4 regions of the Arhodomonas sp. AD133 genome follow, and region 2 is predicted to be linked to each of the others. Evidence: riboswitches for the same ligand, from Rfam matches in the RefSeq annotation. Region 2 holds a riboswitch; each other region holds the start of a gene.
What was found. Region 2 has a riboswitch for cobalamin ahead of ACPEES_RS17725 (CbtB domain-containing protein). Riboswitches for the same ligand answer to the same signal wherever they lie in the genome.

Region 1 (2,178 bases), on a different contig from region 2:
CTGGCGGCGTTCGCGTCGAAAGTGATGAGATCGTCCGCATCCGTGTGGAATGCGGCCACCCGCCATCGCCAGGCACCACTGCTTTCCAGGCCGACCTCTGTGGTGCGCGAGTGTTCGGGCTCCAGGTCCGGGTTGCCCTTGAAGAATCCGGTGTCCGGATAGTAGAGATCGTTGAACGTCGGTGCCTTGAAGGCCGTGCCATAGGAGGCATAGGTGCGGAGTGCCGGTGAGATGCGGTAGCCGACGGCGATATTGCCGGTGGTCTCGCCACCGAAGGCTTCGTTGTCGTCGTGGCGCAGCGCCCCCTGGACGTCGAACGCACCGGCGTACCACTGATGCTGGACGAATACGGCGAGATTATCGCGGTGGGTCTCGACGTAATCGATGGTGCCGCTGACCCGGTCCTCGTGGTAGTCGACGCCGACGGTGGTGATGTGATCGTCGCCGATGAAGAAATCGTTCTGCCAGGTTGCGGTGTCACGGCGGGTGACGAAGCGGTCGCCATCGAAATCGCGGCTGTCCACGTCGTCCAGGGTCGACCCAACCGACAGGCTTGAACGCCAGCTCTGCGTGGGTTGCCAGTCCGCTTCGCCGCTGACGACCTGCTGGGTTTCGTCAGCGGCGGTCGAGGTGGAATCGAACTCGTTCTCGCCGTCGACACGCAGGGCCCGACCGCGCAGGGTCAGTGTGTCGGTCACCTGGTAGTGGCCGCTGACACTGGCCGAGCGGTTGTCGTAGCCGTCCCGGTCCGGGTCGTGGGCGAAGCTGCGTTCGTCGGTGGCATCGAAGCCATCCGTGGATTGCCCCGAGGCGCTAACGGCGAAGCCGCCGCGCTCGCCATCACGGGCGAGGCCGGCTCCGAGCTCCCAGGTGTCGCGGTTGCCCACGGCGAGGCGCGCGTGGGAGCGATCGCGCCGCGTGAAGATCTGGATGACGCCGCCGATGGCGTCGGCCCCGTAGAGACTGGCCCGTGGGCCGCGGACCACCTCGATACGCTGGATCTCACTGACGGACAACTGTTCGAGCGGCGCGCTGCCGAGCGTCGCCGAGCCGATGCGCACGCCGTCGACGAGCACCAGCGTGTGATCGCTCTCGGTGCCGCGAAGGTACAGGCTGGCGGCTTTGCCGCGGCCACCGTTGCGCGCGATCGAGACGCCGGGCAGGCCGCGTAGCAGCTCTGGCACGTCCGCGGGTTGGCGTCGGTCGATGTCATCGCGGGTGATTACGCTCACGGCGGCGAGCGCGTCGTCCGCCGTGAGCGGCGTGCGGGTGGCGGTGACGACCAGCGGTGCAGTGCGTTCCGCGGCGCCGACGGCCGTCGCGCTCGCGGCAGCGACCGCCGCGACGATGAGACTGTGACGTTTGTGCATGGAGCCCCCTGCTGCAGTCACCCGGGGTGACGTTGGGCATGCGGGGGCGGCGGGAGATCGGACGAAGCCATTTCCCGGACACCGCCCACCGCAGCGTCGAAGGTTGCGCTCCAGGGCGGTCTCCGGGCTCGTGAGCGGGCGTCGGCCGCGGACCCGCCTTCCCGCGTCAGCGGACGCAGTGGCCTGTCGGGTCCGTGGGGAGCGTCGAGGCTCCCCGGCTCACCTACCGTTGCGGGGGCAGCGCCGGCTTTGCCGCCGATAGCAGCGCACCGGCTTCCCGTTCGGGGAGTCGTTCGTCGATTCCCCGACCCGTGACGATGCACGGGAACCTGGAGCGAAAGTGGCAGGGAACATACTCGCCGGATGCGAGGGGGTCAACGTCTGCACCCGCAGCTCGGGTGGCGAGGCAATGGTTCAGACCGGCAGGAACGCGCGCCGGTCGCCATCGCTGAGAATCCGGATGGGGTGGCCGTAGAGGCGGGCGAGGGTGGTCTCGTCGAGTACGTCTGCAGTGGCGCCGAAGCAGACCTGGCCGTCACCGAAGAGCAGCAGCAGGTGATCGCAGAAGCGGTCGGCGAGGTTGACGTCGTGCAGGCTCATGACCACCGCACCCTTGGTCTCCTGCGCCCGGCGGGTGATCAGCGCCAGCAGGTTCACCTGGTGGTGGAGGTCCAGGTGGTTGCTAGGCTCGTCGAGCACATACACGGCGGGCGCCTGGGTGAGCACGGTGGCCAGCGCCAGGCGTCTGCGCTCGCCGCCGGACAGCGTGGAGACCGGGCGGTCGGCGAGCTCGGCGAGGCCCACTTCG
Region 2 (2,178 bases):
GCTCGGCCGTTTCCGGGTCCAGGTCGGCGAGGCCCCGGGCGAGCGTGGACTTCGCACAGCCGCGGGGGCCGCTGATGAGTACGCCCCCGAGACGCGGGGCGATGGTCGCCAGGATCAGCGCCGTCTTGAGCTGCTCCTGGCCGACGATCGCGGTGAACGGAAAGACGGGGCTATGCGGCGTTGCGGTCATCGCGGAGTACCCAGTTCTGGATGGCCCAGCCACAGGCGAGGCCGAGCAGCAGCCAGAAGGCGGCATTGGTCACCGCGGTGGCGGCAATGAACTGCTGGTGCAGCTCGCTCATGGCCGCCACGGTGTCCGGCTCCATGCCGGCAAAGGCGCCACCGTGGGGATGGGGCGCGCCCACCAGATGGGGAATCGCGAGGAGCACGACGCCGGGGGCCTTCTTCCATCCACGGGCGAAGACGAACAGCCCGAGGGCCGCTGCCGTGCAGGCCACCGTGGCGATCCACCAGAGCTGGCGTGCCTGCAGGCCCGCCGCCTGCATGCCCGGGAGCTCCGGGGGCAGGCCGAGCGAGGGCGCGGCGAAGAACACGGCGAAGCCGGCGACGCCCCAGGCAAGCCCCCGGGCGGGGCCGACCGTGGTGCCGCGATAGAGATGGGTCGCCGACATGGCCACCAGCATGAGAACGCTGAAGGCCAGCGCGACGAAGATATCCGAGAGCGCGGTATAGAAAATGCGTTCGCCGCCATCGGCGGGCGTCCAGACTTCGCCGCTGTGGCCATGAGCGTGGCCGTGGTCCGCGGCGGTCTCGCCGTGGTGATGGCCGTGTTCGGCATCATGGCCTGCGCCGTCTTGGTGGTGGGTGGCTTCCGCGGCGCCACCGCCCTCGAAGGCCTCGGCAGCGTAGATGAGCTGGCTGACCTGGAAGTGCTGGCCCAGCGCGAACGCGAGCCCCGTGACGATGCTTACCGCGAGCGCGGCGGTCAGGATGCGTCGAAAGAGCATTCATCCCCCTGGATAACGAAATCGATTGACACAGCCTCCCCGTCGGGGACGGGGGGAGCGGGCTAGCGTGGGGCTAGCCGGAGTGGTTGCGGCGCGCCCGCCGCCGAATGGCGGCGCGCTGGTGCGCGGTGCCCGTCAGTGGCAGGGGAAGACGACCGAGTGCCGCGTGTCGTGAGCGGCGTTGTGCAATTCGCTCATCGGGGCGAAGCCCACGGCGAACAGCACCACGATACCGAGCGCCGCGGCAGCGGCCAGCTGAACCAGGGTTCCGGGGGATGCGTCGACCGCGATAGCGGAGGTGTGTTGTTGCATATCCATTCCTCACGCACTCACCCGTGCGCTGTCCATGGGTTGATGGCGTCAAGGCCGGTCTCCGGGCTTACGAGAGGGGCGTTTCCGCGACGCCCGCGCCTTCCCGTCCGACGACAGTGGCTCGTGCAGGCATCTCTCTCGATCACCGTTGCGGGGGCAGCAGTGGAATTGCGCAACCACGATGCGCGCACCACTTTCCCGATTCTCTCCCGACAGGGAGCACCTTGAGCGACGAATGGTAGGCGGCGGGGCGCGTGCGGGTCAAACCGGCGGTGTGTCGGGAGTTGCAAGTTTCAAGCAGACGTAGGCCGGCACCCGTGCGTGGTAGCGCATCGGATGCCGGCATGGGCGTGAAGGCGGCGAAGCCGGACCTTACTAATCTTCTCAGAAGTATTGTCATACGTCAGAGCGCCACAGCGGCCCGGGGGCAAGGCGCGTTCGCGCCGGCGTGGCTGGGTCACGTCAAGCGAGCGCAACGCCGCCACCGGGTCGCTGTGGCGCTCCCTTTGGGCCGGTCTGTGCGCCGATGGGATCTGCGTTGCTCACCGCTTATGTAGCCCGGCTACACGGCGCGCCTCGCGCCTTGCCCCATCGGCGCACAGACCGGCTGACGCATGACAATACTTCTGAGAAGATTAGTAAGTGGAAAGTTCCAAGATTCAAGTTGAAAGTGGCGAGTTGGCAGCCGCGGTGCCGGTGCCGCTCGCGACCTGGAACTTGCAGCGTTGAACCTGTAACTGAGGAACGGCCTTCGGCCGTGATCACTCATGCCGGCTTCGAGCTCGCTGACGCTCGCCTGGAGCCGGCCTACGCCGCTTTCGCTCATTTGTGGTGGTGGACTGCGCTGCGCTCCGTCCACCCTACGCGACGACTCCGTTGATGGCGTGAGCGGCGCCTC
Region 3 (2,178 bases), on a different contig from region 2:
CTATCGCCCTCATGGTGGGCCTGGTGCAGTTCGGGGCCGCGCCACTCGCAGCGGTGGCGCCCCTTGGCTGGGAGGAAGCGCTCGGCAACAGCGTCATGGCGAGTGCCAGCGATCAATTGGGCGTCTGCGACCACGACGATGCCGAGGCGCACCTGGAGACCCTGGCCGCCACGCTGGCGTCGGATCTCGACAGCCGCTATACGTTCCGGGTCCGCATTCTCGACCATGACGCCGTCAACGCATTCGCCACCCCCGGCGGCTACATCGCCGTTTTCGATGGCCTGATACAGCGGGCCTCCGGCCCCAACGAGGTGGCCGGTGTGCTGGCCCACGAAGTGGCCCACGTCATCGAGCGTCACCCCACGGAGGCGATGATCCGGCGCAGTGGTTATGCCCTGGTGATCAGCATGATCGTCGGCGACGTTTCCGGCCTGGCTGCGGTCACCGGTGACGCGGTGCGGTATCTGGCCAACACGGCGAACAGCCGCGCCTCGGAGGCGGAAGCCGACCGCCTGGCCATGCGCATGCTCAACGACAACGGTTTCGACTCCAGTGGTCTCGTTCGGTTTTTCGAAACCCTGGAGGAGGCGCACGGGGAGATGCCCGAGGCGTTGTCGTTGCTCTCGACCCATCCTTTGACGGGTGATCGTCTCCGGGACACCTCGGCGCTGGCACGGCCTGGAGACGACGCGTTATCACCCCGTGCCTGGGCTGATATCCGTTCCGCCTGCGGGGACAGCTCGCCAGTGTCCGGTCGCCACCAGGCCGGTACCTGAACGCCGGGCAGACCGCCTTCCGATGACGCTGCCACGGCGGCGGTCGGCCGTTGCCGTTGGTCCGCTGCTGACGATGCGTCTCGCCGGTCTCGGCCGGGACGGCCCGCGGCCTCTGTTGTCAAGGTTGTTATACGGCAGGGGATAGCATATCTTGTTGCTCAGTCCTCGAGCGCATCCACATATTGTGGGGGCGGGGAGGGGAACACCGGTGAAAGTCCGGGGCTGACGCGCAACGGTAACGCGGCACGACCGCGAAGCCCGAATACCTCCCAGGACAGGGTCGGTAACCACCGGCCCGCCCGCTGGCAACCTTCGCGACTAAGGTGCCCGGTGTAGGACCAGCCCGTTGGACGCCCTTGAGGGCGCGCCCAATAGCCGGCAGCGTCGGCGCGGCTGTCCCTGCCCGGTTTCCACGCGTGGGTGCCTCCGGATGAACGCGGTCCAACAGGAGGTCACCGATGCAGCCCCAAACCGTATCCGCCCCTGAACCCGAGTCCACGCGGCCCGAGGCGGCCGTGGATCTCCACGTGATCAAGCGCAACGGCGCGGTGGCCGACTTCGAGCCCTCGCGCATCAGTGTCGCCTTGACCCGCGCCTTCCTGGCGGTGGAAGGCGACGAGGCCCGGGATTCGCGCCGGATCCACGATGTCGTGGAGCAGCTCACCGCAGATGTGGTAAGCGCGATCGCCCGCCGCCCGGCGGGGGCCAGTGTCCATATCGAGGATATCCAGGACCAGGTGGAGCTCGCGCTCATGCGCGCCGGCGAGCACCGGGTCGCCCGCGCCTATGTGCTCTATCGTGAGGAGCGCGCCCGCGAGCGCGCCGCGGCAGAGACGGAGCTGGCGCCACCCACTGTAGAGACCCTGCACGTGACGCTGGCGGACGGCAGCCGCCGCCCGCTGGACGAGGCTCGCCTGGAGTGCCTCGTCCGCAATGCCTGCGAAGGGTTGGAGGACGTCGATCCGGAGCGCGTGCTCACCGAAACCCGGCGCAACCTCTACGACGGCGTCACGGAGGCCGAGCTCGCCCAGGCTCTGGTGATGGCCGCGCGGCCGCTCATCGAGCGCGAGCCGGATTACAGCTTCGTCGCCGCCCGGTTGCTGCTCGACAAATTGCGTCGGGAGGCGCTGTCGTTCGTTTTCGGCGAGCACCGCGAGGCCACGCAGGAAGAAATGACGAGCGTCTACGCGGCGTACTTCCCGGCCTACATCCGCCGCGGTGTCGAGCTTGGCCTGCTCGACGAGCGCCTGCTGGAGTTCGACCTGGAGCGTCTCGGTCACACGCTCGAGGCGGAGCGCGACCGGCAGTTCGGCTACCTGGGCCTGCAGACCCTCTACGACCGCTACTTCCAGCACTGGGAGGATACGCGTTTCGAGCTGCCGCAGGCGTTTTTCATGCGGGT
Region 4 (2,178 bases), on a different contig from region 2:
CGAACGCATCGCCGCGCCCGCGTCCGGCGATGAGCGTGGCGAGGCCGGACGCCGGCGAGGACGGCGGGAGTTCAACCTCACCTGGGCGCGCATGCCCCGGCCGGGGAACGAGGTCGTGGCCGGGTCGTGGTGGCCCCGGGACGACGGAGCCGCATCGCCGGGCGAGCTGTCCGTGGAGGAACGCTTTGCCGAACGCTACGGTATCGCGCTCGGCGATGCGCTCACCTTCGAGGTGGCCGGTCAGCGCGTGAGTGCAACGGTCACCAGTCTGCGCAAGGTGGACTGGGACAGTTTCAATGTGAACTTCTTCGTGGTCGCCTCGCCGGGGACGCTGGACGTGCTGCCCCGGACCTGGCTAACGAGCTTCTATCTGCCCGACGGCGAGGATGAACTCATCGTGCGTTTGGTCCGGGAGTACCCCAGTGTCACCGCCATCGACGTGGGAGCGATTCTTCGCACCGTGCGCGCCATCATGGATCAGGGTAGCCGGGTGGTGGAGCTCATGTCCTTGCTCACACTGGTTGCGGGGGTGCTGGTGCTGCTCGCCGCCCTTCAGATCACCGGCGAGCAGCGCCGCTTCGAGAGTGCCCTGTTGCGTGCGCTCGGTGCCACTGGTCGTCACGTGCGTCGACTCGCTCGCTACGAGCTCTGGTTGCTGGGGGCGGTCGCCGGTCTCATCGCCGGCGGCATGGCCACGGCGGCAGGCGTGTTCGTCGCCGAGGGCCTTTTCGATCTGGACTACCCCGTGCGCCCGCTGGCGCTGCTCGGCGGTGCCGTGGTTGGAGTGGCCACCGTTTGGCTGGCCGGGGGCCTCGCGGCCCGGCGCTATTATCGCGTCTCGCCAATGCGGTTGCTGCGGGAAGGGGGGGATTGAGTGGCGGCATCCAACCTGCGGGTTCCGAGTTGAAAGTGCCAAGTCACGGGTGGTAACGGCACCGCGGGGGCGACGCGCTACATTCAAACTGAAACTCTGAGCTTTTCACCAAGGCGTGGCTTCGCCGCGCCGCAACCACTTTGAGAATGTGACGCGAACCCTATATATTGGGCGTGGTCTTCAGCGGATGCCCAACAAATGGGTGTCCGGCGGGGAACACCGGTGAGAATCCGGGGCTGTCGCGCAACGGTGTGGCGATACCATCGCCGAGCCCGAGTACCGCCGAAGACGACGACGGGAGCCTCGCGCCAAGGTTTCCGGTGCTCAGTCATCCGGGTACCCGCGCCGGCTCCTTACCCCTGTAACCAGCGGGAGGAGCCCATGCACACACATCATCTGCCACTGAACGATCCATCCGACGAACCACTTGCCGTGAACCACGGTGGCGCGCAGTCGTTGCGTGCCCTGATTCCGGACAGCTGTCTGACCCCGGCATTGCGCAGTGCGCTGCAGGGGCTCGGTGCCTGCATCGTGCCGTTCCGCTGGCCGGGTATCGATCATCCCGACCTGGCCGGAATTACCGTGCCGCTGCCCGGCACCGGTCCCGAATGGCTCGGCGAGGCGGAATCCGAAAGTCTGATAGCGGCCCTCAAGGATATGGAGCGGTGCGGCCGGGCCCCGGTCTGGGCTCAGGTGATGCTGGCGCAACATCGCGCCGGCACCCTGCTGGACAGTGACGGCACGCTGGAACTCGCCGACGGGCTCAGTGCTCAGGGGCTGATCGCCGCCGTTCTGAGGCTCCCGGGTCACCAAGACGGGGCTTAGTGGCAGTCGCGAGTACAAAGCGCCAAGTTGGAAGCAAAAAGTGCCGCGTGCCGCGCGGCGCTTCCAACTCGCCACTTGCAACTCGGAACTTTCCATTAAGGCGCGGCCCGGCCGCGCCTTTACCGCTCCTCCACCGGAAAGCCTTCCAGATAGCGCGCCCAATCCACGGACGGGTCGCCCACGGCGACGAAGTCGGGGTTGAGGACGGATTCCTTCGTGTTGTAGGTCAGCGGTGTGGCGTCGGTGCGCAGCACGCGACCGCCGGCGGCCTCGACCACGCACTGTGCGGCGCCGGTGTCCCATTCCGAGGTCGGGCCAAAGCGCGGATAGATGTCCGCTTCGCCCTGGGCGACGAGACAGAATTTCAACGAGCTGCCCATGGACGTGGTCTCGAATCCCGGCAGGCGTTCGAGCAGGGCGTCGACCCGTTCGCCGCGGTGGGAGCGGCTGACCACCGCGGTCCAGGGGCCATCGCCGGC

Region 1: it holds a riboswitch for cobalamin, as region 2 does, so the genes downstream of both, ACPEES_RS13630 (TonB-dependent receptor domain-containing protein) here and ACPEES_RS17725 (CbtB domain-containing protein) in region 2, are expected to answer to the same signal.
Region 3: it holds a riboswitch for cobalamin, as region 2 does, so the genes downstream of both, ACPEES_RS09720 (ribonucleoside-diphosphate reductase subunit alpha) here and ACPEES_RS17725 (CbtB domain-containing protein) in region 2, are expected to answer to the same signal.
Region 4: it holds a riboswitch for cobalamin, as region 2 does, so the genes downstream of both, ACPEES_RS08520 (hypothetical protein) here and ACPEES_RS17725 (CbtB domain-containing protein) in region 2, are expected to answer to the same signal.

The regions. Positions count from the first base shown of each region.
Region 1 covers NZ_JBNAZM010000023.1:35,587-37,764, forward strand. Annotated here, with positions in the region: gene ACPEES_RS13630 (TonB-dependent receptor domain-containing protein) at 1-1,370, opposite strand, end outside; cobalamin riboswitch at 1,467-1,718, opposite strand; gene ACPEES_RS13635 (ABC transporter ATP-binding protein) at 1,785-2,178, opposite strand, start outside.
Region 2 covers NZ_JBNAZM010000039.1:18,021-20,198, forward strand. Annotated here, with positions in the region: gene ACPEES_RS17715 (AAA family ATPase) at 1-190, opposite strand, end outside; gene ACPEES_RS17720 (CbtA family protein) at 171-968, opposite strand; gene ACPEES_RS17725 (CbtB domain-containing protein) at 1,104-1,280, opposite strand; cobalamin riboswitch at 1,316-1,521, opposite strand.
Region 3 covers NZ_JBNAZM010000013.1:15,212-17,389, forward strand. Annotated here, with positions in the region: gene ACPEES_RS09715 (M48 family metallopeptidase) at 1-776, shown strand, start outside; cobalamin riboswitch at 925-1,064, shown strand; gene ACPEES_RS09720 (ribonucleoside-diphosphate reductase subunit alpha) at 1,235-2,178, shown strand, end outside.
Region 4 covers NZ_JBNAZM010000010.1:81,926-84,103, forward strand. Annotated here, with positions in the region: gene ACPEES_RS08515 (ABC transporter permease) at 1-874, shown strand, start outside; cobalamin riboswitch at 1,039-1,175, shown strand; gene ACPEES_RS08520 (hypothetical protein) at 1,256-1,699, shown strand; gene cysQ (3'(2'),5'-bisphosphate nucleotidase CysQ) at 1,819-2,178, opposite strand, start outside.